DNA from 4 places in the Pseudocitrobacter corydidari genome. Region 1 is predicted to be linked to each of the others. Evidence: predicted binding sites of a transcription regulator. Region 1 holds the regulator's gene; each other region holds the start of a gene.
The links. The regulator CRP, encoded in region 1, controls carbon source genes, mostly activating them, when cyclic AMP is high. The targets are predictions, from matches to a motif close to ATGTGANNNNNNTCACAT.
Positions count from the first base shown of each region.

Region 1 (2,208 bases):
GTCGTTCCCGGCGGCAAGATGGGGCTGGCGATGGAATTGATCATGACGCCGCTGGTGCAGCGGTTGATGGAAGGGAAGAAGATTGGGTGAAATAGCACCTTACCCGACCTACAAAGCTTTCGTAGGTCGGATAAGGCGTAGCCGCCATCCGACATAAAGGCGACGCGGGCGTTACCCCTCCACCACCTCATAAGAATGGGTAATGTTCACCGCTTTGCCCAGCATCAGCGCCACTGAACAGTACTTCTCAGCGGACAAATCCACCGCCCGGGACACCGCCGCATCTTTCAGTTCTTTGCCGGTCACAATGAAGTGCAGATTGATGTGCGTGAACAGACGTGGCGCTTCTTCGCGGCGTTCAGAGGTCAGCTTAACTTCACAATCGGTCACGTCGTAACGGCCCTTTTGCAGGATTGACACGACGTCAATAGCGCTACAACCGCCCGCAGCCATCAGCACGACTTCCATCGGGCTTGGCGCTTTATCACCTGAGTTGCCATCCATTAGAATCTGGTGCCCGGAAGCCGACTCACCCAGGAAGGTTAACCCTTCAACCCATTTCACACGCGCTTGCATAATAGTCACTCCAGAGTTGCAAATTTATTGTCAGATTACGCGCACATAACAAATCTCGCAACGGAAGTAGACCTGGGTCATGCTGAAGCGAGACACCAGGAGACACACGGCGAAAGCTATGCTAAAACAGTCGGGATGCTACAGAGATACATAAACGTACTGCATGTATGCAGAGGACATCACATACTGGCTGCGACAATTTTTGACGGCCAACTTCCCAGGTAGAGGGAAGGACATTATTTCCACCAGTGGTAGCCTGATTTGCCGCTGGCGATAGCTTATAACAGAGGATAACCGCGCATGGTGCTTGGCAAACCGCAAACAGACCCGACACTCGAATGGTTCTTGTCTCATTGCCACATTCATAAGTACCCATCGAAGAGCACGCTGATTCACCAGGGTGAAAAAGCGGAAACGCTGTACTACATCGTTAAAGGCTCCGTGGCAGTACTCATCAAGGATGAGGAAGGCAAAGAGATGATCCTTTCCTACCTCAACCAGGGCGATTTCATCGGTGAACTGGGCCTGTTTGAAGAAGGCCAGGAACGTAGCGCCTGGGTTCGGGCGAAAACCGCCTGTGAAGTGGCTGAAATCTCCTATAAGAAATTCCGTCAGCTCATCCAGGTTAACCCGGATATCCTGATGCGTCTCTCCTCTCAGATGGCGCGCCGTCTGCAGGTTACCTCTGAGAAAGTGGGCAACCTGGCGTTCCTCGACGTTACCGGTCGTATCGCACAGACGCTGCTGAATCTGGCAAAACAGCCGGATGCCATGACCCACCCGGACGGTATGCAGATCAAAATCACCCGTCAGGAAATCGGTCAGATCGTCGGTTGCTCCCGCGAAACCGTGGGCCGCATTCTGAAGATGCTGGAAGATCAGAACCTGATCTCCGCACACGGTAAAACGATCGTCGTTTACGGCACGCGTTAATCTCGTCTGACGGCGTATTGTTCGCGCAATACGCCGTTTTTGTCTCTTATGTGGCGCAGGCTGATTTACCACCCGGAAGTCAACTATGCACTGCGGCAAACGCTGGTGTTATGTTTGCCGGTCGCCGTCGGCCTGATCCTCGGCCAGCTTCAACACGGCTTACTGTTCTCTTTAGTGCCTGCCTGCTGCAACATCGCCGGGCTGGATACTCCCCATAAACGCTTCTTCAAACGCCTGATTATCGGTGGGTCTCTGTTCGCCGGTTGCAGCCTGATTGTGCAACTGTTGCTGGCCGATGATATCCCGCTGCCGTTTATTCTTACCGGTCTGGCGATGGTGCTGGGCGTTACCGCCGAAATCAGCGCGCTGCACGGGCGATTGCTTCCGGCCTCGCTGATTGCCGCCATTTTTACCCTGAGCCTGGCGGGCAATATGCCCATCTGGGAACCGCTGCTTATCTACGCGCTCGGCACGCTATGGTACGGGCTGTTTAACTGGTTCTGGTTCTGGCTATGGCGCGAACAGCCGCTGCGCGAGTCGTTGAGCCTGCTTTACCGCCAACTGGCGGAGTACTGCGAAGCCAAATATAGCCTGCTGACGCAACATACCGACCCCAATACCGCCCTGCCGCCGTTGCTTAATCGTCAGCAGAAAGTGGTCGACCTGATTTCCCAGTGTTACCAGCAGATGCACATGCTG
Region 1 is NZ_CP087880.1:4,273,530-4,275,737, reverse strand. Features, by position in the region: gene G163CM_RS19795 (phosphoribulokinase) at 1-90, shown strand, start outside; gene G163CM_RS19790 (OsmC family protein) at 172-576, opposite strand; gene crp (cAMP-activated global transcriptional regulator CRP) at 877-1,509, shown strand; gene G163CM_RS19780 (YccS/YhfK family putative transporter) at 1,558-2,208, shown strand, end outside.

Region 2 (2,208 bases), 1.5 Mb from region 1:
CGAAACCGTCGCCGTTCTGGAAACGATAATCTTCGTGACCGTTTTTGGTGCCTTCCTGATCTTCGTTAGCGTTGCCGCCTTCGTTATTGCCCTGATATTGCAGCGCAAAGTTCCAACCTTCAACCAAACCGAAGAAGTCGGTATTACGATAGGTCGCAACGCCGTTTGCACGGCCTGTCATGAAGTTATCAGTCCAGGTATAAGAGTCGCCACCGAATACAGGCAGCATATCGGTCCACGCTTCTACGTCATACACTACGCCGTAGTTACGACCATAGTCGAATGAACCTGCATCTGCATAACGCAGACCGGCAAAAGCCAGTTTTGCGTACATGTTGTCGCTGCCTTCGGTATCGCTGGCTTTAACTTTCATCAGCGCGTTACCGAAGCCGGTTAATTCGTTAGTGATCTGAGTTTCACCTTTGAAGCCCAGTTCAACGATGGTTTCATCACCATCGTCACCCGGATTGTCAGAGAAAGTATGACGTGCATCGACTTTCCCATAGAGATCCAGTTTGTTTCCGTCTTTATTATAGATTTCAGCCGCATTTGCTGCACCAGCCACCAATAATGCCGGAACAATAATTGCCAATACTTTTCTTTTCATTATTTATTTCCTTTAAATAATAATGTTTATGAATGCTTTTAAAATGTCAGCATTGCAGCGGCGATATTATCTATAGAGTTCATTTTATTTTACGCCAAAAATGTAACTATTTTATATTAAACATTGCAAAATATTTCCATTATTTAATTGATGTATATTTTATTTCACTTGCATTTGATGTGGTTATTTAATCTATTGATTTTATTGATTTGAGAGACGGCGTACTCATGGGGTATTTATAAAGATTATGTATTCTATGAGAGAGTTTTTTAAGCGCAGGGAACAAAAAAAAAGCCCGATAAAAAACTTATCGGGCCTGCTATAGATGAAAAAATTAACGAGTGCAGTGTAAAACAACAAAAGGCTAATAACGTAATTATAGTTGCACGAACGAAATAAAAAAGAAAGTCTGAAAACGGAGCGCAAAATATCAAGAAAGCAAATCCATATATCTGACACATTCAAGAAAATTATTTTTCATGGTGAGGAACCCACCCCTGTGTTCTGCGCTGACTAAAGGATCGGGCGCCACTTCACAAAATTGCCGAAGATCAAACGATCGGCATTTTGCGCCCAGGCAGGACCGACCAGTACTACTCAGCGCGCAAAGAGTCGTTATAATGTGACCGCAATCACACTTATTCCTTAAGTGGAATTGCAGCAACAACGATTTTCCTCGCTAAATGAGAGTGTTATATGGAAGAAACAATGACGCGTGGCCCTGGCGGTAAGCTGGCGTTATGGGTTTTTTATGCGTTCTGCGGCTATTTTGTCTGGGCGATGGTGCGTTACTTTTGGGTCATTAGCGAGGTTGAAACCATCCCTGGTGCGACGCTGGATGGTGAAATTGCCTCGACCTCCGGCAAACTGCTTGGTGCGCTTGCGGGGTTTATCGTGCTCGGCATTGTTGGGTTGATCCTCGGCGGCATCGCCTGGTATACCCGTCCTCGTCAGACTCAGGAATGATGCGCTAGGCAAATTTTGTTATTCTCGCGGCCTGGAAACGGATTAAGGCCGCAAAGCATGACAATCGATGCATGGCAGCAGCGTTTCGAACGCTGGTTCGCACAACATTACCCCGGTGGCGATGCCGCCCACGATATTTCCCATTTCCGCCGTGTCTGGCACAGCGCCAGGCACATCGCCGCCGACGAGCCGGTCAACTTACTGGTACTGCTTACGGCCTGCTATTTTCACGACATTATCAGCCCGCCCAAAAATCATCCCGATCGTTCTCGCGCATCGCGGTTATCCGCCGAACGCACACTGGCTATTCTGCGTGAGGATTTCCCCGACTTCCCAAATGAGCACTTTGCTGCTTTAGCGCACGCCATCGAGGCCCACAGTTTCAGCGCGCAGATAACGCCGCTGACGCTGGAAGCGAAAATTGTGCAGGATGCCGACCGCCTTGAAGCGTTGGGGGCGATCGGCCTTGCGCGCGTGTTTGCCGTGTCGGGCGCCATGAACACGCCGCTGTTTGATGCGGACGATCCTTTTGCTGATTCTCGCCCATTAGACGATAAACGTTGGGCGCTGGATCACTTTCAAACCAAGCTGTTACGGTTGCCGCAAACCATGCAAACGGCCAGAGGGCGCATGCT
Region 2 is NZ_CP087880.1:769,062-771,269, forward strand. Features, by position in the region: gene ompC (porin OmpC) at 1-607, opposite strand, end outside; gene drpB (cell division protein DrpB) at 1,304-1,573, shown strand; gene G163CM_RS03460 (phosphohydrolase) at 1,631-2,208, shown strand, end outside.
Region 2: a site for CRP is predicted at 1,228-1,245, ahead of drpB (cell division protein DrpB). Genes of this name have one in related genera too.

Region 3 (2,208 bases), 1.1 Mb from region 1:
CCATCCGCAGGCCGGTAGAATACTCGGCAACCGCCGGGGGAACCGGCATCAGGTCGCGCAGCTTCAGGCGGGAAAAGAGTTTCAGACGCTGCCCGAGCGTACGCGCTTTATTGGCATCCACCAGCGTCCGCGCCAGCTTTTTGCTGACGCCAATCGGCAGCACGGAGGAGGAATCCGCCCCGCCTGCAATACCCGCGCGAATAGTCCCCGCCATTAGACTTTCAGCCACGTTTGCCACTGCCTGAAAACTGGTGGCACAGGCGCGGCTGACGCTGTAGGCATCCGTATGCACGTTCATCCCCGTCCCGAGGACAATTTCACGGGCAATGTTGGGCGCTTCTGGCATCTGAACCACCTGGCCAAAAACCAGCTGTTCGATAATTTCAGGGGGAATTTCGCTACGCGCCAGCATTTCGCCCACCACCATTTTACCGAGATCAATCGCCGGTACACCGTGAAACGCGGTGGCCTGACGGGCAAATGGGGTACGTAAACCACTGACAATGGCAATGCGATCGCCCTGACGGGTGATAAGCGGTAATGCCTGACTCATAAAACTCCCCTGTTAAAAGATAAAACCAAAGTGGTCGGACCTGATAACAGTCTTAACTAATTTTTTACATTAAGCCAATAAGGGAGAGGGAAAAATGGGAGCTAAAACACACTGGAGGGAGAAAAGAAAACGCCCCTGCGATGCAGAGGCGTTTGGTATGGATTAACGCAGACCCAGCTGGAAGATCAGCGTTTCTGCTTCGCAGGCAAAAACAAAATCGATATCCATCTGTACGCCGCCCTCAACGTCTTTGAAGACTGGGGTGATGACGCACGGATCGGATTCAACACCACGCGCGCGTTCAGTCAGCGCAGCGAGGGTTTCTTCAGCTTCAGCGCGAGTTGCAAAAACGCGGCTATAGGAGGCTGTGCAATCGGAGTTGTCCATGATGGTGCCAACATCCATACAGCAGCAAACCGGGGTTTCATCAGCACTGCATTTACTCATTGTAGATTTCCTCTGTATATGCACGCGAAGGTGCCAGATAAACGATGCCGTTATTTTACGCTCCCCGGAAAGCTCCCTCCAGTCGTTAATTATCCCAATTGGGATAAGTGACCGAAATCACACTTAAAAATGATCTAAAACAAAAATCACCCAAACAGATGAAGCTCAACCTCACCAAATTTGCTAACCAGATCCCGTTTCGGTGATCATATACGTAAAATCTGAGAAACAATATTGCAACATCATATCTGGTCAGACCTATACTCTCGTCACTGGTCTGATTTCTCTGACGTAGTCCAGCCCCTACACTTCGCGCTTCTGTTACTACATGTAACATTTTTTGTATAAAAATAACTCAATGAGGTTATGGTCATGAGCCAGAAAACCCGGTTTACAAAGTCTGCTCTCGCAGTCGCAGTGGCACTCGTTTCTACCCACGCCTGGTCTGCAGGCTTCCAGCTTAATGAGTTTTCTTCCTCTGGTCTGGGCCGCGCCTATTCCGGTGAAGGTGCCATCGCTGACGATGCAGGCAACGCCAGCCGTAACCCCGCGCTGATTATGATGTTTGATCGCCCGACGTTTTCTGCCGGTGCGGTTTATATTGACCCGGATGTAAACGTTTCAGGCCGCTCGCCAACCGGCAACAGCCTGAAAGCGGATAACATTGCGCCTACCGCATGGGTACCAAACGTTCACTTCGTGATGCCGATTAACGATCAGTTCGGTTGGGGGGCATCTGTTACCTCTAACTATGGTCTGGCAACCGAGTTTAACGATACCTACGCCGCTGGCGCGTACGGTGGTACGACTGACCTCGAAACAATGAACCTGAACCTGAGCGGCGCTTATCGTTTGAGCCCTCAGTGGAGCTTCGGGGCGGGCTTTAACGCAGTTTACGCCCGTGCAAAAATCGACCGCTACGCGGGTGATTTAGGTCAGATCGTTGCTGGTTCTGGTGCTCTGCCACCTGCACTGGCAGGCCAGGTCAGCCAGATCCCGGCAAACACGAAAATTGCGCACCTGAAAGGTGACGAATGGGGCTTTGGCTGGAATGCCGGTATTCTGTTTGAGCTCGATAAGAATAACCGTTACGGCTTTACCTACCGTTCTGAAGTGAAAATTGACTTTGATGGCGATTATAAGAGCGATCTTCCGTCAGCCTATAACCAAATCCTCGGTAATTTCGGCCTTCCGGCAGGCACCAATGG
Region 3 is NZ_CP087880.1:345,576-347,783, reverse strand. Features, by position in the region: gene fadI (acetyl-CoA C-acyltransferase FadI) at 1-553, opposite strand, end outside; gene G163CM_RS01560 (YfcZ/YiiS family protein) at 716-1,000, opposite strand; gene fadL (long-chain fatty acid transporter FadL) at 1,373-2,208, shown strand, end outside.
Region 3: a site for CRP is predicted at 1,106-1,123, ahead of G163CM_RS01560 (YfcZ/YiiS family protein). Genes of this name have one in related genera too.

Region 4 (2,208 bases), 1.2 Mb from region 1:
TCACGGCAAGTAGAACGCAGGTGCGTGAAGTGAATACGGTCACCGAAGGTTTCAATCATTTTCACCAGGTCGTTATCGGCGCGTACGCCATAAGAGCCGGTGCACATGGTGAAGCCGTTATTGATGCTGTCGACGGTCTCTTTCAGCCACTGCATATCTTCGATGGTCGAAACGATACGCGGCAGGCCCAGGATCGGGCGCGGCGGATCGTCCGGGTGAACCGCAAGGCGCACGCCCACTTCTTCTGCAACCGGCACAATCGCACGCAGGAAGACAGCCATGTTTTCACGCAGTTGATCTTTGCTGATGTGATCGTACTCAGCCAGACGCGCACGGAACTGATCCAGGGTATAGCCCTCTTCTGCGCCCGGCAGGCCAGCAATGATATTGCGGGTCAGTTTTTCAATGTCCGCCGCGGTCATGGCGTCGAAATAGGCTTTCGCCTGCTGCTGCTCTTCGGCGGTGTAATCGGCTTGTGCGCCTTCACGCTTCAGGATGTGCAGCTCAAACGCAGCAAACGCGATTTGATCGAAACGCAGCGCTTTGGAACCATCTTCCAGCGTGTATTCGAGGTCCGTACGCGTCCAGTCAAGGATCGGCATAAAGTTGTAGCACACGGTATCAATGCCGCAGGTCGCCAGGTTACGAATGCTCTGCTGGTAGTTAGCAATCCAGGTTTTGTACTCGCCGGAATGCGTTTTGATATCTTCATGAACCGGTATACTTTCAACAACAGACCAGGTCAGCCCTTTTTCCGCCAGCATCGCCTGACGTTTTTGAATTTCTTCGACTGGCCAGACCTGACCATTCGGGATGTGGTGCAGCGCCGTCACGACGCCTGTTGCGCCAGCCTGACGCACATCATCAAGGGAAACCGGATCATTTGGGCCATACCAACGCCATGTTTGTTCCATCGCCTCAACCTCTCAACTTGTTATACCAATAAAATGTTCGTTAATGACGACTACCATACATGTTTATTCGTAGTGGTCAAATACGGCCCCCGCAATGATTGATCTGGCTCACATTACCCGGATAAATTCGGCACACCAATTCAATTTGTTGTCATATAACTTTACACTGGCATTGTTAATTACTGGTTAATCGGACGTGTAAACAATGAAAACAATCGCCAACAGTACGCTCCCTGAGAATGTGCAACTGCCTCATTATGATAGAAAAGCACTGCGCTCGCGGATTGTGCATTTTGGTTTCGGTGCCTTCCATCGCGCGCATCAGGCACTGCTGACTGACCGGGTGCTTAATGCCGAAGGCGGCGATTGGGGGATCTGCGAGATCAGCCTGTTTAGCGGCGACCTGTTGATGAGCCAGCTTCGCGCGCAGGATCATCTGTTCACGGTGCTGGAAAAAAGCGGCGACGGTAATCAACCGATCGTGATTGGTGCAGTGCATGAATGTCTGAACGCCAAACTCGATTCGCTGGCGGCGATTATTGAGAAATTCTGCGAGCCGCAGGTGGCAATTGTTTCGCTGACGATCACCGAGAAAGGCTACTGCATTGACCCGGCGACCGGGCAACTGGATGTGAATCAGCCACGCATCGCGCACGATCTCGACCATCCGCAGGAGCCCCACTCTGCGCCGGGTATCCTGGTCGAAGCCCTGCACCGCCGTCGCGAACGCGGGCTTTCCGCTTTTACGGTTCTCTCCTGCGACAATATTCCGGACAACGGTCACGTGGTGAAAAACGCCGTGCTGGGCATGGCAAAACAGCGCGATCCGGCCCTGGCAGAGTGGATAGCTACGCATGTCACCTTCCCCGGCACCATGGTTGATCGCATCGTTCCGGCGGCCACCGACGCGTCGCTTGCAGAAATCACCAATGAGCTGGGCGGCGTGAATGATCCCTGTGCGATCAGTTGTGAGCCGTTTATCCAGTGGGTTATTGAAGATAACTTTGTGGCGGGCCGCCCGGCATGGGAAATCGCCGGGGCGCAGCTGGTTGATGATGTGTTGCCGTGGGAAGAGATGAAGTTGCGCATGCTTAATGGCAGCCACTCGTTCCTGGCATATCTGGGCTATCTGGCGGGCTATCAGCATATCAGCGACTGCATGCAGGACGCCGATTTCCGCCTCGCGGCGCATCGCTTAATGATGACGGAGCAAGCCCCCACGCTGAAGATTACCGATGTAGACTTAGGCGCTTATGCCGACAGCCTGATTACCCGGTTTAGCAACCCGGCGCTG
Region 4 is NZ_CP087880.1:501,650-503,857, reverse strand. Features, by position in the region: gene uxuA (mannonate dehydratase) at 1-914, opposite strand, end outside; gene G163CM_RS02245 (mannitol dehydrogenase family protein) at 1,120-2,208, shown strand, end outside.
Region 4: a site for CRP is predicted at 1,011-1,028, ahead of G163CM_RS02245 (mannitol dehydrogenase family protein). Genes of this name have one in related genera too.